One region of the Acinetobacter nosocomialis genome, then DNA from elsewhere that is predicted to be linked to it. Evidence: riboswitches for the same ligand, from Rfam matches in the RefSeq annotation. Region 1 holds a riboswitch; the other holds the start of a gene.

What was found. Region 1 has a riboswitch for manganese ahead of ABLC00_RS06335 (sodium:calcium antiporter). Riboswitches for the same ligand answer to the same signal wherever they lie in the genome.
Region 2: linked by a shared signal. The riboswitch ahead of ABLC00_RS17700 (TMEM165/GDT1 family protein) and the one ahead of ABLC00_RS06335 (sodium:calcium antiporter) in region 1 are both predicted to bind manganese.

What each region holds. Positions count from the first base shown of each region.
Region 1 covers NZ_CP157432.1:1,341,930-1,346,219, reverse strand. The annotation lists gene ABLC00_RS06340 (bifunctional diguanylate cyclase/phosphodiesterase) at 1-62, opposite strand, end outside; gene ABLC00_RS06335 (sodium:calcium antiporter) at 428-1,474, opposite strand; yybP-ykoY riboswitch at 1,437-1,632, opposite strand; gene ABLC00_RS06330 (MFS transporter) at 1,694-2,887, opposite strand; gene ABLC00_RS06325 (LysR family transcriptional regulator) at 2,990-3,901, shown strand; gene ABLC00_RS06320 (acyl-CoA dehydrogenase) at 4,058-4,290, opposite strand, start outside.
Region 2 covers NZ_CP157432.1:3,778,010-3,782,299, reverse strand. The annotation lists gene ABLC00_RS17710 (2-oxo acid dehydrogenase subunit E2) at 1-1,874, shown strand, start outside; gene ABLC00_RS17705 (hypothetical protein) at 2,024-2,296, shown strand; yybP-ykoY riboswitch at 2,333-2,529, shown strand; gene ABLC00_RS17700 (TMEM165/GDT1 family protein) at 2,545-3,120, shown strand; gene ABLC00_RS17695 (MBL fold metallo-hydrolase) at 3,388-4,185, shown strand; gene ABLC00_RS17690 (YkgJ family cysteine cluster protein) at 4,278-4,290, shown strand, end outside.

The DNA.
Region 1 (4,290 bases):
TTGCGTTTTTTAAAGTAAGACGAAGCTATCATAAATAAATCAACCGTAAAATATTTCTTCAAAGACCCCCAACTTGGTCATTGATACTCCATTTCAATGTTTACCAATAAAGCGTAATATTTTCGTCCTTTATTATTTGTAATCATTATTTTGATATTAGGTATTATTCTATCGTAGTAGTAAAGCCTATTAGGTCACTTGAACGATACTGCTTTTTAAACACCTTATAATTTTAAAGTATCATGATCTAACGATACATGCCTCTGCGACTTAGGTACAGTCCCAAACTCGTGAAAAATTAGGCGAATTCTAAAGAATTTTCTGTATTGTCATCTTTATCACCCACCGTGAGAGCATAAGCCGACCTGCCATATAGGCATAAAAATAGCTGGATCGGCGGCAAAACCGTCCAGCTCATAAATGTGTATTAGAGATAAATCACAACAAGAATTGCAAAAACACCGTACAGTGCACTGACTGCAACCAATGATCGATCATCGACTGCACCACGGCGGAATAAATTCCACAGGAACACAATGGCTAGTGCAGTAATAATGCCAGATGCTAATAGCAATGTATCAAAGCGCCATGGCGTAAAGAAAATACCTAATGCACTTGGTATGGTGGCCTGAATCATCATGGCACCAGAAATATTTGCTAAAGCCAAACGCTCTTTACCTTGGCGCACCCAAATCAACGCATTCATAATTTCGGGTAATTCAGTCGCAACCGGACTAAGCAACAAAGCAACCAGATGCGGTGGCCAACTTAATGCTGTACCAATCGCTTCAAGCTGAGCAACAAAAGTATGTGAAGCGATACTAATCACTACTAAAGCCAGCAGTACTTGCAGACCAGCCCACCCTAGGGATGGTTCGGCTGTATTTGGACGAAACTTGAGAGGTTCAAGTTCTTCTTCATCGGCAGATGTGTCAGCTTCCTTAATCTCACGCCAAACATAAGCTGCATAAGCTGCTAAAAATAGCACGCCTAACCACGGCTTAATGGCAAATGCGACTAAACCAAGTGCTACTTTTAAAACAAAGATAGCAAGAAAAGAAACTTGGTCTCGGCTTAAACGGGCGTAATCAACTTGTACTTTATGTGAAGTTCGAGCTAACTTTTTACGATGAAGAATTAATACCAGACCGACTACGGCATAACCTAAAGTCGCTAAAACCAATGGACCACCCATTGCAGCTCCAACACCAAGATCTTTTTGCTCTGGGGTATTGCCAAATACGACCGCCATGAAAGTGACTGCACTTTCAGGTAAGGCTGTACCGAAAGCTGCGAGTACGGAACCTACTGCAGTTGCACCTAGATTAAGGCGCTTACCGAACCATTCGATACCATTGACGAAATATTCACAGGCGAGATAAATCGCTGCGGCGGACACAAAGAATAAGATAAAAGTGAGGAGCATAGGAATAGTTCCAGCCGGGCGAATAAGAAACCATTGGCGCGTCAACACGCCTCGCCCGACTAGCAAAGCACGTTGCGGCCAAAGGTCTCGCCTAGCTCATACTGTATATACAGTGGCTGAACACGCCATGAGATACTCATCTCAAGTTTGTTGACGTGGTCTTCCTAGCTGGGTACTAGGAATGGCTACTCCCCAATGACAATGGGTGAAGTTTACCAGTGATTTAAACGTAACTCTACAGAGATAGTCAGACAAAACCACAAGAGCTTATAAAAAGACATGAAAACGTTTAGCCAGTTTCTTTTGCAGAACAATCACAAGAACTGGGAACCCTGCTGCTGAAATTGCACATATCGCTAGTAACTTATTTACACTTTGTGGCGCCATACCCTGTTCAGGCAATAAAAAAGCAGATAAGAAAAATGCAACGGTTGTCATTAAATACATGATGGATGTCTGTAATGAAGAAAATCCAGCTCGTTGTTGGTCGTTAGGAAACTGAATCGTAAGCACTGAAGATGACACCAAACGGCTGTAAGATGCGCCGAGAAATAAACCAATAAATAACGCTGCATGCTGATAGCCTAGCATTGGTATTAGCAAACTCAGTATAAAAACAATGGTTGAACCTGTACCCAGCACTAAAGCAGAAAAACGAGAGGTTAATACTCCTGTAATTTTTGTAGATAGGTAACCTATAACACCTCCACTGAAGAAGAGCCAAGGCAATAGATTTTGTGAAGCACCCAACTGCTGAATCATTAAGGGTGCCAAAACAGGAATGACGAGCATAGGACTAAACTGTACGAGTGCATTAGCAGAGGCGAACAATAATGTGTTCATATCCAGAGGCAGCGCACGAGGCGTATCTAAATAGACTTGGTCTTTGGGTATAATGGATACAATTAATGGCAATGCCAACACACAGAATGCGCTTATGAGCCACAAACCCACATGCCAACCATAGTGAGTGCATAGAAATAATATGGTAGGCATTCCGACAATACTTACTATTGAAAATGATGCAATCACCGTCGCTAACATTTTCCCCCGTAAATTAGGCGGAGCGTTGTTTATTAATATACTTATACCCACTCCCATTGTGGTACCGCCGACCAACCCTGCACAAAATCGAAGTGCAAGTAGCAGACTAAAACTGGATGTGCAGGTAGTCAAAAATGTGAGTAGACCTAGTAACGCCATATTAATAATTAAAAACCGCTTTTTATTGAAATGATCAATCCAGTAAAAAGCAATAATTCCCGAAAGAACGGCGCCAAGCGTATACATCCCTGAAACATAACCTGAGAATGATACTGGCACTGCGAAATCTGTCGCCATAAAAACAAAAATAGGATTGAACACCATATATTCCAGCGCATTCGTGAACTGGACGAAAGCAATTACAGTGGCTATCCGCATGAGGACTTTATAATTAAACGTCTGTGTGGCTAGGGACATCACAGTAACCTATAGATAAAAGATGTCCGAGTTTAACTGCTATCAATAGTATTGATTATATGGTAGAAATGGCTTTTATTATTATCAAATATGGGACAATTGATGCGTCCGGCTCTAGATTTTAATACCCTGAAAGTATTCATTGCTGTGGTTGAAAAAGAAAGTTTTGTGGGGGCATCGAAACTGCTTGAAATGCCAACATCAAACGTGAGTCGCTGCATTTCTCAGTTAGAAGAAAAACTCGATCTTCAGCTCATTGAGCGCAGCACCCGACATATGAAACTCACTCAGGCAGGGCAGCTACTCTATACCAGAGCAAAGCCATTACTCGAAGCGCTTGAGCAAACTGAGACAGAGTTAACGTTGCGGCAAATGCAGCTTAAAGGTCCTTTACGAATTTGTATTCCAAATGAAATAGGTCCTGCATTGCTAGGTTCTGTGATTGCAGAATTCGCCTGTCAGTATCCAGACTTAGAAATCAGCTGTGTCACAAATTTGTCGGGTTTTGAATCTCTGCGAGATGATTTGGATTTAGCGATTATCATTAGCCGCGGTCAGATGGATAACAGTGACTACATCGCTCGTCATCTAGTGACTATCCCTTGCACGATTGTTGCAGCCCCTTCTCTCATTCAGCGTTATGGCACCCCTACTCGTATCGAGCAATTTGAAGAGTTACCCTGTATTACAACAGTTAGTGCACTCAAAGGTGCTCCTTGGCAATTTGTCAATAAAAAGGGGGAATTCGAGGCCATTAAGGTTAAAGGACATTATCGAGTAAACAGCGGAGAGATGGCAGGACAAGCTGCTGTAGCAGGTATCGGTTTTGCAATTCTATCGAAACAAACTTGCCAACCCTACATTAGCGACGGACGGCTAGTCGAGATTGAGTTTGAACAAAAGGCAGCCCCTTTGCAGTTATTCGCACTGTATTCAAATCGTCGTTACTTACCCGCTAAAACAAGAGCGCTCATTGACTTCATACATCAAAAATTGAGTCATATTTCTTTATAAACTTGGGCTTTCCACAAACAAGTCCAAACCAATATATTTCACTATATGGCTTTGAGTTTGTTTATCTAATACTGTTATACCAAAGTTATTAAAAATCATAACTTCATTACGCTTATGGTCAGCGTAATGAAGTATAAATGAGATTAATTTTGGTGATTAAAACCAAGCTTCCGGCATATTTAGTGGCGTAGTTTCAATGGGATCAAGAACAGCGAGCCAACTGTAAATTTTAGGCATTTCCCAACCAAAAAAATAATCACAGGCAGCTAACTTGCCATTTAAAAAATCTGTTGCTGATGAAGTGGCTAGATTTTCATGAAGGGTTATTGCCTGATCCAGCCATAACCAACCAACCACCAAATGTCCAAATGCTTCTAAATAATTGGCAG
Region 2 (4,290 bases), 1.5 Mb from region 1:
CTGATAAAGCAACTGTTGAAGTGCCTAGCACTTCAGCAGGTGTCGTAAGAAGCATCTTGATTAATCAAGGTGATGATGTGACTGAAGGTGTTGCTTTGATTGAGATCGAAGCAGAAGGTGTAGCACAAGCAGCACCAGAGCCAACACCGGCTCCTACGGCTGAAAAACCAGCTGCTCCAGCGCCTGCACAGCAAACTCAAGCTTCAGCTCAACCTGCTGCCTCTACATCAACTGCAACTGTTGACGTGACTGTACCTGACATTGGCGTTGAAAAAGCATTAGTTGGTGAAATCCTCGTGAAAGTGGGTGACCAAATTGATGTTGAACAAAGTATTGTTGTTGTAGAGTCAGATAAAGCAACTGTGGAAGTTCCAAGTAGCGTTGCTGGTACTGTAGAAAGTATTCAAGTGAAAGAAGGCGATACCGTTAAAGAAGGTGTTGTTCTTATTCAAGTGAAAACAGCAGCTGCATCTAATGCGCAAGCAGAAGCTCCTGCTACTACACCAGCTCCAGCTGCGGCAGCTGAACCGGTTGCTACAAAGCAAGAAACTGTTGCGGCAGCTACTACTCAATCTGGTCCAGTTGATATCAATGTTCCTGACTTGGGCGTAGATAAAGCAGTTGTTGCTGAAATCTTAGTACAAGTTGGCGATAAAGTTGATGTAGACCAAAGCCTTGTTGTAGTTGAATCAGATAAAGCAACTGTGGAAGTTCCAAGTACCGTTGCTGGTGTTGTAAAAGCAATTCACTTGCAAGCAGGCCAACAAGTTTCACAAGGTATATTGCTTGCAACAATTGAAGCTGAAGGCCAAGCACCTGCTGCTGCACCAGCGGCAAAAGCAGAAGCAGCCCCAGCTCCACAGGCAGCAGCACCTAAAGCAGCAGCTCCTGCTACAACACAGTCTGCATCTGCGGCGCCTACATCTGGCACTGATAAGTTAACGAAAGAGCAAGAAGCAGAAAACGCTAAAGTATATGCAGGTCCTGCTGTTCGTAAGCTTGCTCGTGAACTTGGCGTGATTTTGTCACAAGTTAAAACTTCTGGTGAGCATGGCCGTGTAGTTAAAGAAGATATCTTTGCTTATGTGAAGAGTCGTTTAACTGCACCACAAGCGGCACCAGTTGCTGCGGCTGCACCAGCAGTTTCGGGTTTACCAAAGCTTCCTGACTTTACTGCATTTGGTGGCGTGGAAGAAAAAGTACTGACGCGTTTGCAGCAAGTATCAATTCCGCAGTTGTCTTTAAACAACTACATTCCACAAGTAACTCAGTTTGACCTTGCGGATATTACTGAGTTAGAAGCTTGGCGTGGTGAGTTGAAAGACGGCTTTAAGAAACAAGGTGTGAGCCTAACAATTTTGGCATTTATTGCAAAAGCTGTAGCACATTTGTTGAAAGAAGAGCCTTATTTCGCGGGTCACTTAGCAGATGATCAGAAATCTGTATTGCTCCGTAATGAAATCCATATGGGTATTGCGGTTGCGACTCCAGATGGTTTGACAGTGCCTGTACTACGTAATCCTGACCAAAAATCAATTAAGCAAATTGCTGTTGAATTGGGTGAGCTCAGCAAAAAAGCGCGTGATAAGAAATTAACACCGAAAGATTTACAAGGTGCTAACTTCACGATTACAAGCTTGGGCTCAATTGGCGGTACAGCATTTACGCCATTAGTTAACTGGCCACAAGTTGCAATTTTGGGTATTTCACCTGCAACGATGCAGCCTGTATGGAATGGTAAAGACTTTGATCCACGCTTAATGTTGCCGTTGTCATTGTCTTATGACCACCGTGTAATTAATGGTGCGGATGCAGCTCGCTTTACAAATAAACTTACGAAACTTCTTAAAGATATTCGTACTTTATTAATCTAATGCTTTGAAAGAACATACTAAAACCTCGCTTCGGCGGGGTTTTGTTTTAATGTCTGTTTGACTTAATTTTTAGGTTAATCTACAGATTAAGCAGGATTTATCGAGAGTGAGGAGAAATTTCTCGTTATTACATAAAGGAGAAGTAGTAAATGTTAGGTTTTCTGAAAATTATGTTGCCCTTACTATTGATTGTGTTTTTATTGATGGGAATATGGGTCAGTATTTTACACTTTCCATGGGAATGGATGACTTATGTGGTGATGGGTTTTGAGGTGTTTGTTGCTACTTTGATTTTGCCCTTTGAATATCAGGCTGGAACGAGCAGTAGCCCTATTGGTTTTATTCATATAAGTGCTTATTTTGCAGTGATATTAGGTATTGCACGATTAGTCGTGTGGGCGTGGGTAAAATTTGTTACTTGAAAGTTTGAAAAATCGAGTGACTTGAATATAATAAACGCATACTTCATTGGGGAGTAGCCGCTATTCACAGCAAAGGTGAATAGGTGATGGTCAACATAATTGTTCAACAGAACATGGTCATCATAGCTTAAACGTCTCATCGTTTCTGAGTTGGCAAGACCTTTGATTTACCACTCTGCAATCATTTTATGATATTTGGCTAGCAGGAGGGGTAGGTCATAGGCATTTATGCTAGCCAGAGAACCGACATGCAAGAATTTCTGATTTCTACTTCGATTGTTGCCCTTGCTGAAATGGGCGATAAAACTCAATTGTTGGCACTTTTGCTATCTGCGCGTTTCCGTAAGCCAATTCCTATTTTAATTGCGATTCTTTTAGCAACACTTATTAATCATGGTATTTCTGCTGTGCTTGGGCAATGGATTACCACAGTTCTAAGCCCTGAAATTTTAGTCTGGGTACTCGCTGTTGGTTTCATTGGTATGGCATTCTGGATGCTTATTCCGGATAAGCTCGATGATGAAACCGATAGCATTAATAAATGGCAAAAATTTGGTGTTTTTGGGGCAACCTTTATTTTATTTTTCTTAGCAGAAATTGGTGATAAAACCCAAATTGCGACAGTCGCTTTAGCTGCACGCTATGACAGTATTTTCTGGGTGATGCTAGGTACAACATTAGGTATGATGATTGCCAATGCACCAGCTGTATTTATTGGTAATAAATTAGCTGAACGTCTCTCTATCTCACTGATTCATAAAATTGGTGCAGCTATTTTCTTCATTGTAGGTGTTTCTACGCTAGTACAACATTATTTCTTCTAAGTTATTTTCAATTTGTATAAAAACGCATTCATGAAGAGTGCGTTTTTTTGAGCTTTGAAGAAGTTAAACTTTACGATATAGCTTATTTAAGAAAATGTTAGAGGATTACTCAATTTCTTGATGATTCATTTCTAGAATAAGAAAAGTAAAATCTATTTTAAAATATTATGAGAAATATCAATTAATTCATTGCAAGCATTTTAGAATCCCTTTATTTTAGTAGGGATATAAAAATATCTAATATTTAAAATTTTTTTGGGGAATTGTATGGGGTTTGAAAAAACAACATCACAGATATTATTTGATAATGGCGTACATAAATGTATTAGTTTTACCAGTTTGGTCAAAGGGGAAGGCATACAAGCCAATCAATTTTTAATTATTGATCATGAACGAGCAGCCGTTATTGACCCAGGTGGCGACTTGACCTACGTTCCATTGACGATGGAACTTAATAAATATACTCGTCTTAAAAATTTGGACTATGTAATCGCTTCACATCAGGACCCAGATATTATTACTTCAATGCCTCGTTGGTTAGTTTATACCAATGCTAAAGTAGTGGCCTCTAAATTGTGGGCACGATTTTTACCTCACTTAAATTCATCATTTATGAGTGAGCGTATGAAAGGAAATTGGGAAGATCGTCTGATTGAGCTACCAGATCGTGGTCAAGTGATTCAACTAGGCGAATCAAAGCTTGTCATGGTTCCGGCCCATTTCCTACATTCGGTAGGTAATTTTCAGTTTTATGATCCAGTTGCCAAGATTTTATTTTCTGGTGATATGGGGGCTTCTATTGTGGAGGATGCAAGTCAGCCTCTGAAAGATTTTGATGCCCATGTGATAAAAATGAAGGCTTTTCATCAGCGCTATATGTGCTCCAATAAAGTTATTCGTTTATGGGTCAACATGGTCCGTCAAATGGATATTGAGATGATTGTACCTCAGCATGGTACTCCATTTATTGGTAAAGAAATAATTAATCAGTTTTTAGACTGGATTGAGACCTTACCATGCGGCGTAGATTTAATGACTGAGCAAATTTTTAGCTGTCCGACATAAAAAGTTATCTTCAATATCTTGAGTCCAATTTGAAATTTTTTTAGGATTTTGCGCCATAGAAAAAATTTTTGATGACGAGAATTTGAATAAAAATGTTATCTCAAG